Regions from separate parts of the Arthrobacter sp. SDR-2R genome, predicted to be linked through region 2. Evidence: riboswitches for the same ligand, from Rfam matches in the RefSeq annotation. Region 2 holds a riboswitch; the other holds the start of a gene.
What was found. Region 2 has a riboswitch for glycine ahead of gcvP (aminomethyl-transferring glycine dehydrogenase). Riboswitches for the same ligand answer to the same signal wherever they lie in the genome.
Positions count from the first base shown of each region.

Region 1: it holds a riboswitch for glycine, as region 2 does, so the genes downstream of both, AC3ANU_RS20425 (amino acid permease) here and gcvP (aminomethyl-transferring glycine dehydrogenase) in region 2, are expected to answer to the same signal.

Region 1 is NZ_CM173231.1:4,418,622-4,426,797, forward strand. Features, by position in the region: gene AC3ANU_RS20410 (DUF445 domain-containing protein) at 1-69, shown strand, start outside; gene AC3ANU_RS20415 (LamB/YcsF family protein) at 286-1,035, opposite strand; gene AC3ANU_RS20420 (hypothetical protein) at 1,019-1,819, opposite strand; partial or broken gene AC3ANU_RS20425 (amino acid permease) at 1,992-3,532, opposite strand; glycine riboswitch at 3,583-3,678, opposite strand; glycine riboswitch at 3,679-3,777, opposite strand; glycine riboswitch at 4,069-4,169, shown strand; gene gcvP (aminomethyl-transferring glycine dehydrogenase) at 4,330-7,203, shown strand; gene gcvT (glycine cleavage system aminomethyltransferase GcvT) at 7,213-8,176, shown strand, end outside.
Region 2 is NZ_CM173231.1:4,053,210-4,061,385, forward strand. Features, by position in the region: gene gcvT (glycine cleavage system aminomethyltransferase GcvT) at 1-986, opposite strand, end outside; gene gcvP (aminomethyl-transferring glycine dehydrogenase) at 998-3,856, opposite strand; glycine riboswitch at 3,910-4,017, opposite strand; glycine riboswitch at 4,044-4,141, opposite strand; gene AC3ANU_RS18725 (TetR/AcrR family transcriptional regulator) at 4,235-4,771, opposite strand; gene AC3ANU_RS18730 (MFS transporter) at 4,857-6,416, shown strand; gene AC3ANU_RS18735 (Dps family protein) at 6,498-6,977, opposite strand; gene AC3ANU_RS18740 (APC family permease) at 7,199-8,176, shown strand, end outside.

The sequences.
Region 1 (8,176 bases), 370 kb from region 2:
AACGGCACCGTGGTGGGGTCCCTGGCCGGGCTGGGGATTTTCACGGTGGCACAGCTGATCTTTGGGTAGTTTTCCGCTGCTGTAGGTCCCGGGTGGACTTGGCGCTGCGCATCTTCCTTTTCGCTGCAGATTCATCTTGGCGCTGCGCATCTTCCTTTTCGCTCGGGATATTTGGGGTGCGAAAAGGAATGTGCGTGTCGATAAGGCGTACGACGGCGGCACGGAGGGCTGGAGTGACGCTCGGATTGTTGGAATGGAGTCGGCCCGCCGTACGGCTGCAGGCTCCTAGGCGAAGGACTCCAGTGCGACGCCTGCGCCCTCAAGTCCTGCCCTGATCCGGGCCGCCATTTCTACGGCGTCAGGGGTCCCACCGTGAATGCACAGGGAGTCGGGCCGTACCGCAATTACGGATCCGTCCACGGCAACCACTTCGCCTTGCGTGGCCAGGCGGACGGCCCGTTCGACCACCGCATCGACGTCGTACAGGACGGCATCGTCCTCGGAGAGCGGCACCAGGCTGCCGTCGGCGAGGTAGGCACGGTCGGCGAAAGCCTCAACGAACACCGGGTGCCCGGCTTCCTTGGCCTGCTTCAGCAGCTCCGAGCCCGGGAAGCCCAGGAACGGAAGGCCTGGATCGTAGGCGTTGACCGCAGCCACTACGGCGGAGGCCTGTTCGGCGTCATGGATCGTGGTGTCGTACAGCGCTCCATGCGCCTTCACATAGTCCACGGAGGCGCCCACGGCATGCGCAACCCCGTCGAGCGCGCCCAGCTGGTACAGCACGTCCCCGAAGAGCTCGTCGAAGCTCATGCCAAGCATGCGGCGCCCGTAGCCGGCCAGGTCCCGGTAGCCCAGGTGCGCACCGACGGTGACATCAAGTTCGTACGCGGCCCTGCAGCTGTCGAGCATGGTGACGGGATCCCCCGCGTGGAGGCCACAGGCTACGTTGGCGCTGGTTGCCAGCTGGAGCATCGCCGGATCGCCTCCCGCGGTCCAGGAGCCGAATGATTGGCCTACGTCAGCGTTGAGATCCAATGATGTTGCCTTCCAGCGTCAGGTTGTCCGGCCCGGCAGCGGAAGTCAGCTCCCCGGGAATGGTGTCCGGCATCGGCCCGAACGCCTCCCGGGCATTCTTGGCCACCGCACGGCCCATCACGAGGTTACCGGCTCCGCCGACAACGGCCCCTATGCCGAACGGGAGGGCCCGCCCGAACAAGGCAGTCCCTTGGCGCTTGAGCAGGTTCTTGAGGAAGGCATGCTGGATCCTCTTCCGGACGCTGCCGAAACCCGGCACCACCATGGATTTGGACAGCGCGTTGCCCCAGGTGTTGGTGGCGCCGCCGGATGCCTGGCCGCTGAGCGTGCCCAGCAGGGCGGTGCCCTCCTCGCCGAGCATGATGGCCATGACCATGGTGCCGGCCTTTTCCGGGTTGGTCAGACGGATGCCGTGCAGTTCAGCCAGCGATGTTGCGTACAGGGCTGTGGCTTCCAGGAAGCCAACGGTGGCGGCTGCGGAAAGTCCCAGCGACGCCACGGTTCCAACGCCGGGGACGACGGCGGTGGCACCCACCAGGGCTCCCCCTCCGGCAACAGCCCGCAGGTAGTCGCGCTCTGCGATGTCCGCCAGCTGCGCGGCCGTCGCCCGCGGATGCCTCTTCTGGAGCCTGCGGATGTAGCCAACCACCAGGGGCCGCTGGATCTGCACTGCTTTCAGGAGCATGTTGTGGACGCCGGGCTTGGGCTTGCCCTCGGCGTCAAACATTGCGTTGTGGGCGGTTTCCTGTGCGATGCGTACTGCGGGGTTGCTGCGCCGGGCCATGGTCACCTTCATTCAAATCGACCTGCAGCGGCTAGGCTGCCGTGCCTTTCCATCCTATGTGGATAGACACTAAGCATGCTTAACTTCCGGGCCGTGGCTTCGTCCGGCGGGCTGCGGCGGCAGGATGCGGTACCTGCACCTCACCGCCGCCGCTGCAACCCGCCGTCGGACGTTACTTCCCGGCCTGCTGGACCTCGCGCCCCGCCGCCCCGGCGTCCTGGCCGCCGCTGCGCGCGGCAGTGGCCTGGTCTGCCTGAAGCTCGGCACGGAAGACCTCGAAGCGGGCCAGGTGGGCGGGACGGCGCCGCAGGATGGCCCAAGCCACGCCCAGGATGACGAACCAGATGGGGGTTACCAGCAGTGCAACGAGAGTGTCGGGCTGGGTGGTAAGGGCCCAAAGGACGAAGGCAAAGAATGCGTACACCACCCACACGGCGGGAATGCCACCGGGCATCTTGAACTTCGACGCCGCATGCAGGTGCGGCCGGCGGCGCCGGAAGGAGATGTAGCTGGCGAGGATGATCGACCAGACGAAGACGAAGCAGACCGCAGACACGGTGGTCACCATTTCAAAGGCCATGCCGACATCCTGGCCGGCATACATGAGTACGACGCCGGACAGCAGCAGGACGCAGGACAGGAACAGCGCGTTGCTGGGCACCTTCCTCGTGGAGAGCCGGCTGAAGATACCGGGGGCGTCGCCTTCCTGGGCCAGGCCGAAGACCATGCGGGACGTGGAGTAGATGCCGGAGTTCGCGGAGGACATCGCCGAAGTCAGGACCACCAGGTTGACCACCGTGGCCGCGGCGCCGAGGCCGGCCAGGGAGAACATCCCGATAAAGGGGCTGTGGCCGGCGGCGAACTGGGTCCACGGGGTGACCGCCATCAGGATGACCAGCGCACCGACATAGAAGAGCAGCACGCGGACGGGGATGGCGTTGATGGCCTTGGGCAGCGTGCGCTCGGGGTTCTTGGCCTCGGCGGCGGTGGTTCCCACCAGTTCGATGCCTACGAAGGCGAAGACTGCGATCTGGAATCCGGCCACGAAGCCCATGAACTCATTGGGGAAGAACCCGCCATGGCTCCACAGGTTGGTGAAGCTTGCGGTGCCCGCGTCGCTCTGGAAACCGGTGAAGATCATGAAGAGTCCCACGATGATCAGGGCTGCGATGGCGACGATCTTGATGAGGGCGAACCAGAACTCGGTCTCGCCGAACGCCTTGACGGTGGCGAGGTTCAGCAGGAGCAGGATGCCCACCGTGGCCAGGCCCGGGATCCAAAGTGGCAGCGCCGGCCAAAGTTCCTTTGAGTACCCTGCGATGGCGATGACGTCGGCGATTCCGGTGATCACCCAGCAGAACCAGTACGTCCAGCCGGTGAAGAATCCGGCCCACGGCCCCAGGAGATCGGCGGCGAAATCACTGAAGGACTTGTAGTTCAGGTTGCTGAGCAGCAGTTCACCCATGGCCCGCATGACGAAGAAAAGCATAAAGCCGATGATCATGTATACGAAGATCACGGATGGGCCGGCCGCGGAGATGGTCTTGCCGGAACCCATGAACAGGCCCTGCCGATCGCGCCGCCGATGGCGATGAGCTGGATATGCCGGTTGGTGAGCTGCCGCTCCAGGTGGGGAGGCTCGCTGCGGGCTGCCGTGGCAGCGCCTTGGCTGCGGGCTGGTTCGCCGTTGGACGTGGGGGGATGAATCGCCATGAGGAACTCCATCGATAAAGCGGCTTTTGGGTGCCGCAAAAGATTTGGTTCCTCCCCGCTCTGTAGTGGACCTGAGAGTTTCCGCAGCAAAAGCCGCTTGCACCGCCGGTGAGCCAGGGTCATGCCCGGCTGCTTTCCAGAGTTGCCTGTCCGCGGCGGTACGTGGGCCTGAGAGTTTCCTGGGGAGGGTTTGCTCCTACGGCGCCTGCTGGATGTACCCGGCAGGGCTCTCCCGCCGCAGGTCGAAGGCGTATTCAGTTGGAAGCCGCAGGCTTTTTGGGCCACGGCCGGTCATGCAATGGGACAGGCGCCGACTGGTGGGCTGCTCCGGATACGCTGAGCCAGCCACCGGCGGCGCCATTCCCGGGGTTCAGTGTGGTGTCCGTCACGATCGAATGTCAAACCCCTCCCGACACAAGCGGGGAAGAACGGCGTCACGTGCCCCTCGAGCCCCGCACGGAAGCCGCCCGATTTGCCACGGACGAGTCTATCCCGGTACCTTGTGAGCCGAATCACCCACATTTGAATAAGCCTTTCGAGCTGTGACGGGAGAGTCCTCCCGGCGAAACACCGGTCAGGCGCCGTAGGAGCAAATCCTCCCCAGGAATCTCTCAGGCCCCCGTACCGTCACGGCGAGGCGACTCTGGAAAGCAATCAGGCTTCTGCCTGGTTCACCGACGGTGCAAGCGGTCCCCTGCCAACAGCAGGCAACGCGGAATCTCTCAGGTCCAATACAGAGCGGGGAGGAACCCATCCCACGCCGTGCCACCTTCGGCCGGCCAGATCTGGAGTTCCTCATGACGATTCATTCGCATCCAACATCGTTTGTTGACCGCCATATCGGCGCGCGCCGCCAGGCCGACATCGACACCATGCTCAAGGCCATCGGCTACGACAGCCTGGATGGCCTGGTTGACGTGGCCGTCCCCGCGCCCATCCGCCAGGAAACTGCGCTCAAGCTGACCGACGCCCTCAGCGAGGTTGAAGTCCTCACGGAACTGCGGAAGCTTGCCGCCAAGAACAAGACGGCAGTCCAGATGATCGGCCAGGGCTACTACGACACCGTGACTCCGCCGGTGATCCGCCGCAACATCCTGGAATCCCCGGCCTGGTACACCGCCTACACGCCCTACCAGCCGGAGATTTCCCAGGGCCGGCTTGAGGCGCTGCTGAACTTCCAGACCATGGTGCAGGACCTGACGGCGCTCCCGGTAGCAAACGCCTCCCTCCTCGACGAAGCCACCGCCGTCGCCGAAGCCGTGCTGCTGATGCGCCGCGCCAACAAGTCCAAGACTGCGAAGGACGGCAAGACCGTCCTCGACGCCGACCTCCTGCCGCAGACCATCGCCATCGTGCTGGGCCGCGCCGAAGCCCTGGGCTTCGAGGTGGAAATTGCAGACCTCACCAACGGACTTCCCGACGGCGACATCAACGGCGTCGTCCTGCAGCAGCCCGGCGTCTCCGGCCGCGTCTGGGACCAGTCCGCCGTCATCGCCGAAGCCAAGGAGCGCGGCGCGCTGGTCACCGTGGCTGCGGACCTGCTGGCCCTGACACTGATCACCCCTCCGGGCGAGCAGGGCGCGGACATTGCCGTCGGCTCCACCCAGCGTTTTGGCGTGCCGCTGTTCTTTGGGGGGCCGCACGCCGCCTACATGACCGTCCAAAAGGGAATGGAACGTACCCTCCCGGGCAGGATCGTGGGCGTCTCCAAGGACAACGCCGGCACGCCTGCCTACCGGTTGGCCCTGCAGACCCGCGAGCAGCACATCCGCCGCGAGAAGGCCACGTCCAACATCTGCACCGCCCAGGCGCTGCTGGCCATCGTGTCCTCCTTCTACGCCGTTTACCACGGCCCCGACGGCCTGAAGGCGATCGCAGAGACCGTACACCACAAGGCCAGGGTCCTGGCAACAGCACTCACGTCACTGGGCCGCGAACTGGTCACGGACTCCTTCTTCGACACCCTCACCGTCCGCGTTCCGGGCAAGGCCGCCAAGGTGATCACCGCCGCTGAAGCCCGCGGCATCAACCTGCGCTTCATCGATCCGGACACGGTGGGCGTCTCCGTTGATGAGACGACGACGGCGGCAACACTTTCCGCCGTCGCCGTCGCCTTTGGCGCCGGTCCGGTGGGTGACGCCCAGGGATTCGAACTGCCCGACACCATTGTGCGCACCTCGGCCTACCTGCAGCACCCGGTCTTCAACACGCACCGGTCTGAAACCCAGCTGCTGCGTTACATCCGCAAGCTCTCGGACCGCGACCTGGCGCTGGACCGCACCATGATCCCGCTGGGTTCATGCACCATGAAGCTGAACGCCACGGCCGAGATGGAAGCCATTTCCTGGCCGGAGTTCGCCTCGATCCACCCGTTCGCCCCGGACTCCCAGACCGAAGGCTGGCGCGAACTCATCGCCGGCCTGGAAGCGGACCTCGCCACGATCACCGGGTATGACCAGGTGTCCATCCAGCCCAACGCGGGCTCGCAGGGCGAACTCGCCGGGCTGCTCGCGATCCGCGGCTACCACCATTCCCGGGGCGAGCAGCAGCGCAACGTCTGCCTGATCCCGGCCTCGGCGCACGGCACCAACGCCGCCTCCGCCGTGCTCGCGGGCATGAAGGTGGTCGTCGTGGCCACGGCTGCCGACGGCACCATCGACCACGACGACCTGACGGCCAAGATCGAGGCCAACAAGGACGTCCTCTCGGCCATCATGATCACCTACCCCTCCACCCACGGTGTCTACGATGGGGATGTCCGCGAAGTCTGTGACGCTGTGCACGCCGCGGGCGGCCAGGTCTACATCGACGGCGCCAACCTCAACGCCCTGGTAGGGCTGGCCCAGCCGGGCCAGTTCGGCGGGGACGTGTCCCACCTGAACCTGCACAAGACCTTCTGCATCCCGCACGGCGGCGGGGGACCCGGCGTCGGGCCCGTTGCCGCCAAGGCGCACCTGGCACCGTTCATGCCGGGCGACGCGAACAAGGCGGCGCACGAAGCCGGGCACGGTGTGGCGATCTCGGCGTCCCGGTTCGGTTCGGCCGGCGTCCTGCCGATTTCCTGGGCCTACGTGAAGCTGATGGGCGGTGAGGGCCTGACCGAGGCCACCAAGTCCGCGCTGCTGGCGGCCAACTACGTCGCGTCCCGCCTGAACGAATACTTCCCGGTCCTCTACACCGGTGAAGGCGGGCTGGTGGCGCACGAGTGCATCCTGGACCTGCGCGAACTCACGGCGAAGACGGGAGTCACGGCCGAGGACGTGGCCAAGCGGCTGATCGACTTCGGTTTCCACGCCCCCACCCTTTCGTTCCCTGTCGCGGGCACGCTGATGGTGGAGCCCACCGAGTCAGAGGACCTGGCCGAGATCGACCGCTTCATCGAGGCCATGATCAGCATCCGCAAGGAAATCGACCAGGTGGCCAACGGCGACATCACCCTGGAGGCATCCCCGGTGCGCAACGCACCCCACACGGCGGCCGCCGTCGTCAGCTCTGACTGGGACCGCGCCTACCCGCGGGAGCAGGCGGCCTTCCCCGTTGCCTCGCTCCGCCAGGACAAGTACTTCCCGCCCGTCGGCCGGATCGACGGCGCCGCCGGCGACCGGAACCTGGTCTGCTCCTGCCCGCCCCTCGAAGCGTTCGAGGACAGCACAGCCGAATTTGAGAACTGAGGACTTCCAATGACTGAGAACTACACCGCTCTTTTCGAGCAGCACAAGAAGGCCGGGGCCTCGTTCACGGACTTCGGCGGGTGGCAGATGCCGCTCAAGTACGAGTCTGAACTCGCGGAACACCATGCCGTGCGCAGGGCGGCCGGCCTGTTCGACCTCTCCCACATGGGCGAGGTCTGGGTGACCGGCGCCGACGCCGCCGCGTTCCTGGACTACGCCCTTGCCGGCAAACTGTCCGCGGTGGCCGTGGGCAAGGCAAAGTACTCGCTGATCTGCAACGCCGATGGCGGCATCATCGACGACCTCATCACCTACCGCCGGCCATCCCCCGAAGAGGGCGTGGACAGGTACCTGGTGGTGCCCAACGCGGGCAACGCCGCAGTGGTGGCCAAGGAACTGCTGGAACGCGCCGCCGCCTTCGACGTCATTGTGGAGGACGCCTCCGCCGACACCTCGCTGATCGCCGTCCAGGGACCGAATTCCGAAGCGATCCTCCTGACGCTGGTCCCGGCCGAACAGCACGCACTGCTCACCGGGCTCAAGTACTACGCCGCCGTCGAGGTGGGCATCGCCGTCAACGGTACGGTCCAGGACCTGCTCGTGGCCCGGACCGGCTACACCGGCGAGGACGGCTTCGAGATCTACGTTCCCAACCTGGACGCCCCCGCACTGTGGGAGGCCCTGCTCCAGGCCGGCGAAGGCTCCGGCCTGGTTCCAGCCGGACTGGCCGCACGCGACTCGCTCCGCCTCGAAGCCGGGATGCCGCTCTACGGCAACGAACTCTCCCGCCACGTCAACGCCTACGCGGCCGGCCTGGGCCCCGTGGTGTCGCTGGCGAAGGAGAGCGGCTTCGTAGGCAAGGACGCCCTGGCCGCCATCAAGGCCGCAGGAGTCGGTTCAAGCATCGGGCAGAAGCTGGTGGGCCTCAAGGGTGCCGGACGCCGCGCTGCCCGCGCCCATTACCCCGTCCTCA
Region 2 (8,176 bases):
TCGCCAACCGTGGCGCCGTCCTTGAGGACGGGGTAGTGCGCGCGTCCGGCGCGGCGGCCCTGGCCTTTGAGCCCCACGAGGCGGCGGCCGGAGGTGCTGCCGGCTCCGGCTTCCTTTTTGGCGGCCAGGGCGGCTTTGCCGACGAAGTCGCCTTCCTTGGAAAGCGCGACGACGGGGCCGAGGCCGGCGGCGAACGGGTCGCCCTGCAGCGACAGTTCGTTGCCGTACAGGGGCATTCCCGCTTCGAGGCGCAGGGAGTCACGGGAGGCGAGGCCTGCCGGGGTCAGTTCCCTGTCGTCGGCGACGGCGATCAGTGACTGCCACAGCGCGGGGGCATCGTCGTTGCCCACGAAGATTTCGAACCCGTCCTCACCCGTGTACCCGGTGCGGGCAAGCAGGAGTTCCTTTCCGGCGCCGCCTACCAGGAGCGGCACGCTGACAGCGGCGTAGTACTTCAGCTCAGTGACCAGTGCGTGCTGCGCGGCCGGGACCAGGCGCAGCAGGAGTTCCTGGGCCTTGGGGCCCTGGACGGCGATCAGCGACGTGCGGGCTGAGGCATCCTCCACTACAACATCGAACCCGGCGGCCCGTTCCTGCAGGGCAGCGGCCACCACGGTGGCATTGCCCGCGTTGGGGACCACCAGGAAGACGTCGGCGCCGTCCTGCGCGGCAGGGCGTCGGTAGGTGATGAGGTCGTCGATGATGCCGCCGTCCTCGTTGCAGATCAGCGAGTACTTGGCCTTGCCCACGGCCATGGCGGAGATCTTTCCCACCAGGGCGTAGTCCAGGAAGGCTGCGGCATCCGGGCCGGTCACCCAGACCTCGCCCATGTGGGAAAGGTCGAACAGGCCGGCAGCCTTGCGGACGGCGTGGTGTTCAGCAAGCTCCGAGCTGTACTTCAGCGGCATCTGCCACCCGCCGAAGTCCGTGAAGGAAGCTCCAAGCTTCTTGTGCTCGTCGTAAAGCGCGGTGTATTTCTCGGTCATGGCGCCGGTCCTCAGTTTTCGAAGTCTTCCAGCGGCGGGCAGGAGCAGATGAGGTTCCTGTCACCTGCGGCGCCGTCGATGCGTCCCACGGGCGGGAAGTACTTGTCCTGCTTGTGGTGGGCAGGGAACGCCGCCTGCTCCCGCGGGTAGGCGCGGTCCCAGTCAGAGCTGACGACGGCGGCCGCCGTGTGGGGTGCGCGGCGCAGGGGTGAATCCGCTACAGCAAAGTCGCCGTTGGCCACCTGGTCGATTTCCTTGCGGATGCTGATCATGGCCTCGATGAAGCGGTCGATCTCGGCCAGGTCCTCTGACTCGGTGGGCTCCACCATCAGCGTGCCCGCGACAGGGAACGAAAGGGTGGGGGCGTGGAAACCGAAGTCGATCAGCCGCTTGGCCACGTCCTCGGCCGTGACTCCCGTCTTCGCCGTGAGTTCGCGCAGGTCCAGGATGCACTCGTGCGCCACCAGCCCGCCTTCACCGGTGTAGAGGACCGGGAAGTATTCGTTCAGGCGGGACGCGACGTAGTTGGCCGCCAGCAGCGCGGACTTGGTGGCCTCGGTCAGGCCCTCACCGCCCATCAGCTTCACGTAGGCCCAGGAAATCGGCAGGACGCCGGCCGAACCGAACCGGGACGCCGAGATCGCCACACCGTGCCCGGCTTCGTGCGCCGCCTTGTTCGCGTCGCCCGGCATGAACGGTGCCAGGTGCGCCTTGGCGGCAACGGGCCCGACGCCGGGTCCCCCGCCGCCGTGCGGGATGCAGAAGGTCTTGTGCAGGTTCAGGTGGGACACGTCCCCGCCGAACTGGCCCGGCTGGGCCAGCCCTACCAGGGCGTTGAGGTTGGCGCCGTCGATGTAGACCTGGCCGCCCGCGGCGTGCACAGCGTCACAGACTTCGCGGACATCCCCATCGTAGACACCGTGGGTGGAGGGGTAGGTGATCATGATGGCCGAGAGGACGTCCTTGTTGGCCTCGATCTTGGCCGTCAGGTCGTCGTGGTCGATGGTGCCGTCGGCAGCCGTGGCCACGACGACCACCTTCATGCCCGCGAGCACGGCGGAGGCGGCGTTGGTGCCGTGCGCCGAGGCCGGGATCAGGCAGACGTTGCGCTGCTGCTCGCCCCGGGAATGGTGGTAGCCGCGGATCGCGAGCAGCCCGGCGAGCTCGCCCTGCGAGCCCGCGTTGGGCTGGATGGACACCTGGTCATACCCGGTGATCTCGGCGAGGTCCGCTTCCAGGCCGGCGATGAGTTCGCGCCAGCCTTCGGTCTGGGAGTCCGGGGCGAACGGGTGGATCGAGGCGAACTCCGGCCAGGAAATGGCTTCCATCTCGGCCGTGGCGTTCAGCTTCATGGTGCATGAACCCAGCGGGATCATGGTGCGGTCCAGCGCCAGGTCCCGGTCCGAGAGCTTGCGGATGTAACGCAGCAGCTGGGTTTCAGACCGGTGCGTGTTGAAGACCGGGTGCTGCAGGTAGTCGGAGGAACGCTCGACGGCGGCCTCCAGCCCAAAGCCCTGGCCCTCGCCCTGGACCTCGGCAACCGTGGCGCCAAAGACGTCGGCAACCTGGGCGACGATGGCCGCCGTCGTGGTTTCATCGAGGGCGATGCCTACGGTGTCGGCGTCGACGCTGCGCAGGTTGATGCCCCGCGCCTCGGCGTCGGCGATGATGCCAGCAGCCCGTCCGGGGACCCGGACCGTAAGGGTGTCGAAGAAGCTCGTGTGCAGCACCTCGACGCCGGCGGCCGCAAGCGAGGCCGCCAGGCTACGGGCGTGGCGGTGCGCCGTTTGGGCAATCGCCTTCAGGCCGTCGGGGCCGTGGTAAACGGCGTACATGGACGCAACGATGGCCAGCAGCGCCTGGGCGGTGCAGATGTTGGACGTGGCCTTCTCGCGGCGGATGTGCTGCTCGCGGGTCTGCAGTGCCAACCGGTAGGCAGGCGTGCCGGCGTCGTCCTTTGACACCCCAACCAGGCGGCCAGGCAAGGAACGCTCCAGGCCTTTGCGGACAGCCATGTAGGCGGCATGGGGGCCGCCGAAGAACAGCGGCACGCCAAAACGCTGGGCTGAGCCGACGGCAATGTCCGCGCCCTGCTCGCCCGGAGGGGTGATCAGTGTCAGGGCCAGCAGGTCCGCAGCCACGGTGACCAGCGCGCCCCGGTCCTTGGCAGCGGCGATCACGGCGGACTGGTCCCACACGCGGCCGGAGACCCCGGGCTGCTGCAGCACGATCCCGTTGATGTCGCCCTCGGGCAGGCCCTTGGACAGGTCGGCGACCTCCACCTCGAAGCCGAGCGCCTCCGCACGCCCCAGCACGATGGCGATGGTCTGCGGCAGCACGTCGATGTCCAGGACGGTCTTGCCGCCTGCCGCGGGCTTGGTCTTGTTGGCGCGGCGCATCAGCAGCACGGCCTCGGCCACCGCCGTTGCTTCATCCAGCAGCGAAGCGTTGGCGATGGGCAGGCCCACAAGGTCCTGCACCATGGTCTGGAAGTTCAGCAGCGCCTCAAGCCGGCCCTGCGAAATCTCCGGCTGGTAGGGCGTGTAGGCGGTGTACCAGGCCGGGGATTCCAGGATGTTGCGGCGGATCACCGGCGGAGTCACGGTGTCGTAGTAGCCCTGGCCGATCAGCTGCACCGCCGTCTTGTTCTTGGCGGCAAGCTTCCGCAGTTCCGTGAGGACTTCAACCTCACTGAGGGCGTCCTGCAGGCGAAGGGCGGTGTCCTGGCGGATGACCTTGGGAACCGCGGTGTCCACAAGGGAATCGACCGAGTCGTAGCCTACGGCTTTGAGCATGGTGTCGACGTCGGCCTGGCGGCGCGCGCCGATATGGCGGTCTACGAAAGTGGTGGAGGCTGGGGTAACCGACACGAAGGAACTCCATTTACTCAGGCGGCGAAGGGTACGCCACAGCTATTCGGGTTCCTCCCCGCTCTGTATTGGACCTGAGAGTTTCCGCGTTCCCTGCCTGGGCAGGACCCGCTTGCACCGTCGGTGAGCACAACAGTCCCTACCTCTCCAAAAGAGAATAAGACTGCCTGCTGCTTTCCAGAGGTGCCTCGCCGCGGCGGTACGGGGGCCTGCGAGATTCCTGGGGAGGATTTGCTCCTACGGCGCCTGCCTGTACTTCCGGCAGAACTCTCCCGCCGCAGATCAAAGGCTATTCATTTGTTGGATCATGAAGGCCGGTGACAGCCCTCACAACTTTCTATTGTCCTACGCGGCAACCCCTCCCGGCAAATGACGGAGCTACCTGCGGAGCCGTTCCAGCGCGGCCAGGAGTTCCTCCACGTCAGCGGCCGCTCCCCCGGCCGGCGCAGGGGCCACGGACAGCATGGCGTTGAAGTACAGGCCGTCCCCCATATAGAGGACTGCCTTGGCCAGCCCAGGTCCCACATCCGCAGCAATTTCGTCCAGCCAGCGCTGCTGGATGGCCGCGAAGCGGCGCCGCGTCTCCTCGTGGGCCACCTCTGCAAGCCGGGTGGCGGCCACGATGGCACGGTCCAAAGGGGTATCCGCCCAGACCGAGGAACGGATGAAGTAGGCCGCGGCGCCTTCAGCTGCCGACGCCATGGCATCGGCATCCTCGCTCGCCAGGCCCTCCAGGCGGTCAAGCAACACGGCAATCAGGGCTTCCTTGTTGGGAAAGTGGTAGAGGAGGCCGCCTTTGGATACGCCGGCCTTGCGCGCCACGGCATCGAGGGTGGCCGCCCGCTCACCCACTTCAATCAGCAGGGACTCGAAGGCGTCAAGGACCGCGTCACGGGCAACAGGCTTTCGGGGCATGCCCTCCATCATGCCCTCCCCCGTGCAGGAATAAGGAAAACCATCGCATTTTTAAACTATACCGTCCGGACGGTATAGTTATCTCATGACCACTTCCATCGAGAGTTCGGCAACCGGGCAGGCAAGCAGCACTTCCATGCGTCCTCCGTGGCGCGACTGGCTGGCGCTGGGGCTCCTGATGTTTCCCGTGCTGCTGGTGGCGGTGGACAACACCGCACTGACGTTCGCGCTGCCGGCCATCGCCCGGGCCCTGGAACCCACGGGCGTGCAGCTGCTGTGGATCGTTGACGCCTACCCCCTGGTGCTGGCCGGGCTGCTGGTATCAATGGGAAGCCTCGGCGACCGGATTGGGCGGCGGAGGCTGCTCATCCTTGGCAGCATCGGCTTTGCCGCGCTGTCCGTTGCGACGGCTTTTGCACCCGCGCCGGAATGGCTCATCGCCGGCCGCGCCGCCCTGGGATTCTTCGGCGCCATGCTGATGCCGTCCACCTTGTCGCTGATCCGCAACATTTTCCCCGAGCCCAATCGCCGCAGGCTGGCCGTCGCCATCTGGGCCGCCGGATTCTCCGGCGGCGCGGCCCTGGGTCCGATCTTCGGCGGCTGGCTGGTGGAGCACTTCTGGTGGGGTGCCGTCTTCCTGGTGGCGGTCCCCCTCATGCTCCCCCTGCTGGCGTTTGGACCGGCCCTCATCCCGGAATCGAAGGATCCGGCACCCGGCAAGGTGGACATCCCCAGCATCCTGCTCTCCATGCTGGTCATGGTGCCCGTTGTCTACGGGATCAAGGCAGTTGCCACCGAAGGTCCAGGGGCGGCAGGTCTGGGCGCCATCGCCTTCGGCCTGGCCACGGGGGCGGTGTTCGTGCAGCGGCAGCAGCGGCTGGCGCACCCCCTGCTGGACATGTCCCTGTTCCGGAACAGGGTGTTCAGCATGGCCATCAGCGCCAACATCCTTGCCCTGTTCTCCTTCAACGGCTTCATCCTGTTCCTCGCCCAGCACCTCCAACTCCTCGAGGGAATGACGCCGTCCGCAGCGGGCGTTGCCATGATCCCGGCACTGGCCGCCACGGTGGTGGCCGGCCTGGTGGTGGTGCCGCTGGTCCGCAAGGTCCGCCCGGGATACGTGGTGGCTGCGGGGTTGGCGTTCAGTGCCACCGGCTACACCATGGTGGCATTCGGGAATCACGACGGCGGCCCCTCGCTGCTGCTGGCAGCCCTGCTGGTCCTTGCACTGGGCGTGGGTACGGCCGAAACCATCTCCAACGACCTCATCCTCGGGTCCGCGCCGCCGGAGAAGTCAGGCGCTGCCGCGGCAATCTCCGAGACCGGCTACGAGGTGGGGTCGCTGCTGGGCACGGCGGTACTGGGCTCCATCCTGACGGCGTCCTACCAGCAGAACCTGCGGCTGCCCGCAGGCCTTGACGGCATGCTGCCCGGCTCCTCCCTGCACAGCGCGAGGGAAACACTTGCCGGCGCAGTGGAAGCAGCAAACCTGCTGCCCGCTTCCCTGTCGGACACCGTCCGGGACGCTGCGGCGTCAGCGTTTGATTCCGGCGTGCACATCACTGCGGCAATTGGGCTGGTACTGATGGCGACGGCGGCAGTCCTCGCCGCCGTCGTGCTGCGGAAGGTGCCGAAAGCGGCCTAACCAAGCGAAACAAAAAGGGCGCCTGGTACCGGATCAATTCCGATACCAGGCGCCCAAAGGGTCCAGGCGGGTGGCCGCCGGCTACTTGGAGTCGGCGGCTGTGACCTTGGCGGTCGGCTTCATGTTTTCAGCCTGCACCATCCAGGCAAACTGCTCCAGCCGGGCAATGAACTCGTGCAGGAGGTCCGCGGAGGTGGGATCCTCCTCGTCCACTTCGTCATGGACTTTGCGCATGGTGCCCACGGCGGCTTCCATGGCGGCAACGATCCGCTCGATGGCATCCGTGGTGCTGATCAGCCCTTCAGGGAACTGGGCCAGGCTGGTGGTTTCGGCAACGGTGGAGCTGCGGCCATCCGGGAGTGCATGCAGGGCGCGCATCCGTTCGGCTGTGTCGTCGGCGAACTGGCGGGCAGCGTCGACGATCTCATCAAGCTGCAGGTGCAGGTCGCGGAAGTTGGTGCCCACGATGTTCCAGTGCGCCTGCTTGCCCTGGACGTGCAGTTCGATCAGGTCGGCCAGGACAGCCTGCAGATTGTTGGTCAGTGTCGGTGAAGCTTTCATGCGTCCTCCTCAAGTGGTCCAATACGGCCGACGCTACCAGCCGAGCACGTAGCGGCGGCAGGGCTTTCGGCAATTTCTCAGTGAGCTTACTAATTTGGAAAGGAAGTCATAAACGAATGTGATTCATATTGCGTCTTGCATCACAGGTCCGGCACCCCCATACTAAATGAACGCCATTCATATAGTGACCTCCGTCTCACAGCCTTCCAGAAAGTGGTGCCATGACAGAGACAATCCGCACCAGTACGGCCAAACCCGGTCCGCACGCCCACGCCCCGTCCGCGGACGGCGTCAGCGCCAAAGGCCTCAAGGGCGGGCAGCTCGGGCTCCTCGCCGTCGTCGTCCTGGGCATTTCAACCATCGCCCCCGCCTACACCCTCACCAGCGCACTCGGACCCACCGTCAATGAAGCCGGACTCCAGTTGCCAGTCATCTTCCTGATCGGGTTCATCCCCATGATCCTGGTCTCGCTCGCCTACCGGGAGCTCAACGCCGACTCCCCGGACAGCGGCACAACCTTCACCTGGGTGACCAAAGCCTTCGGCCCCTGGGTCGGCTGGATGGGCGGCTGGGGCCTGCTGGCCGCCAACATCATCGTGCTGTCCAACCTGGCCGGCGTCGCCGTCGACTTCTTCTACCTCTTCCTGTCCCAGCTCACCGGCTCACCGGAACTGGCAGACCTGGCCGGCAACAAAGCGCTGAACGTCCTGACCTGCTTCGTGTTCGTGGCGCTGGCTGTTTGGGTCAGCTACCGCGGGCTGCACACCACCAAGGTGGTGCAGTACGGCCTGGTGGGCTTCCAGCTTCTGGTCCTGGGGCTGTTCGTCGCCATGGCCTTCGCCAACTGGTCCACGTCCGAAACGGCCATCCCGTTCAGCTGGGACTGGTTCGACGTCACGAAGATCGAGACGTTCGGCCAGATTGCCGCCGGCATCTCGCTGTCGATCTTCGTGTACTGGGGCTGGGATGTGTGCCTCACGGTCAACGAGGAAACAGCGAACGGCCAGAAGACGGCCGGACTGGCCGGCACCCTGACCGCCGTCATCGTCCTGGCCATCTACCTCCTGGTCAGCATCGCCACCATGATGTTCGCCGGCGTCGGGGACACCGGCAACGGCCTGAACAACGCCGACAACCAAGAGAACATCTTCACGGCCCTGGCCTCCCCCATCATGGGCCCCTTCGCCATCCTGATGTCC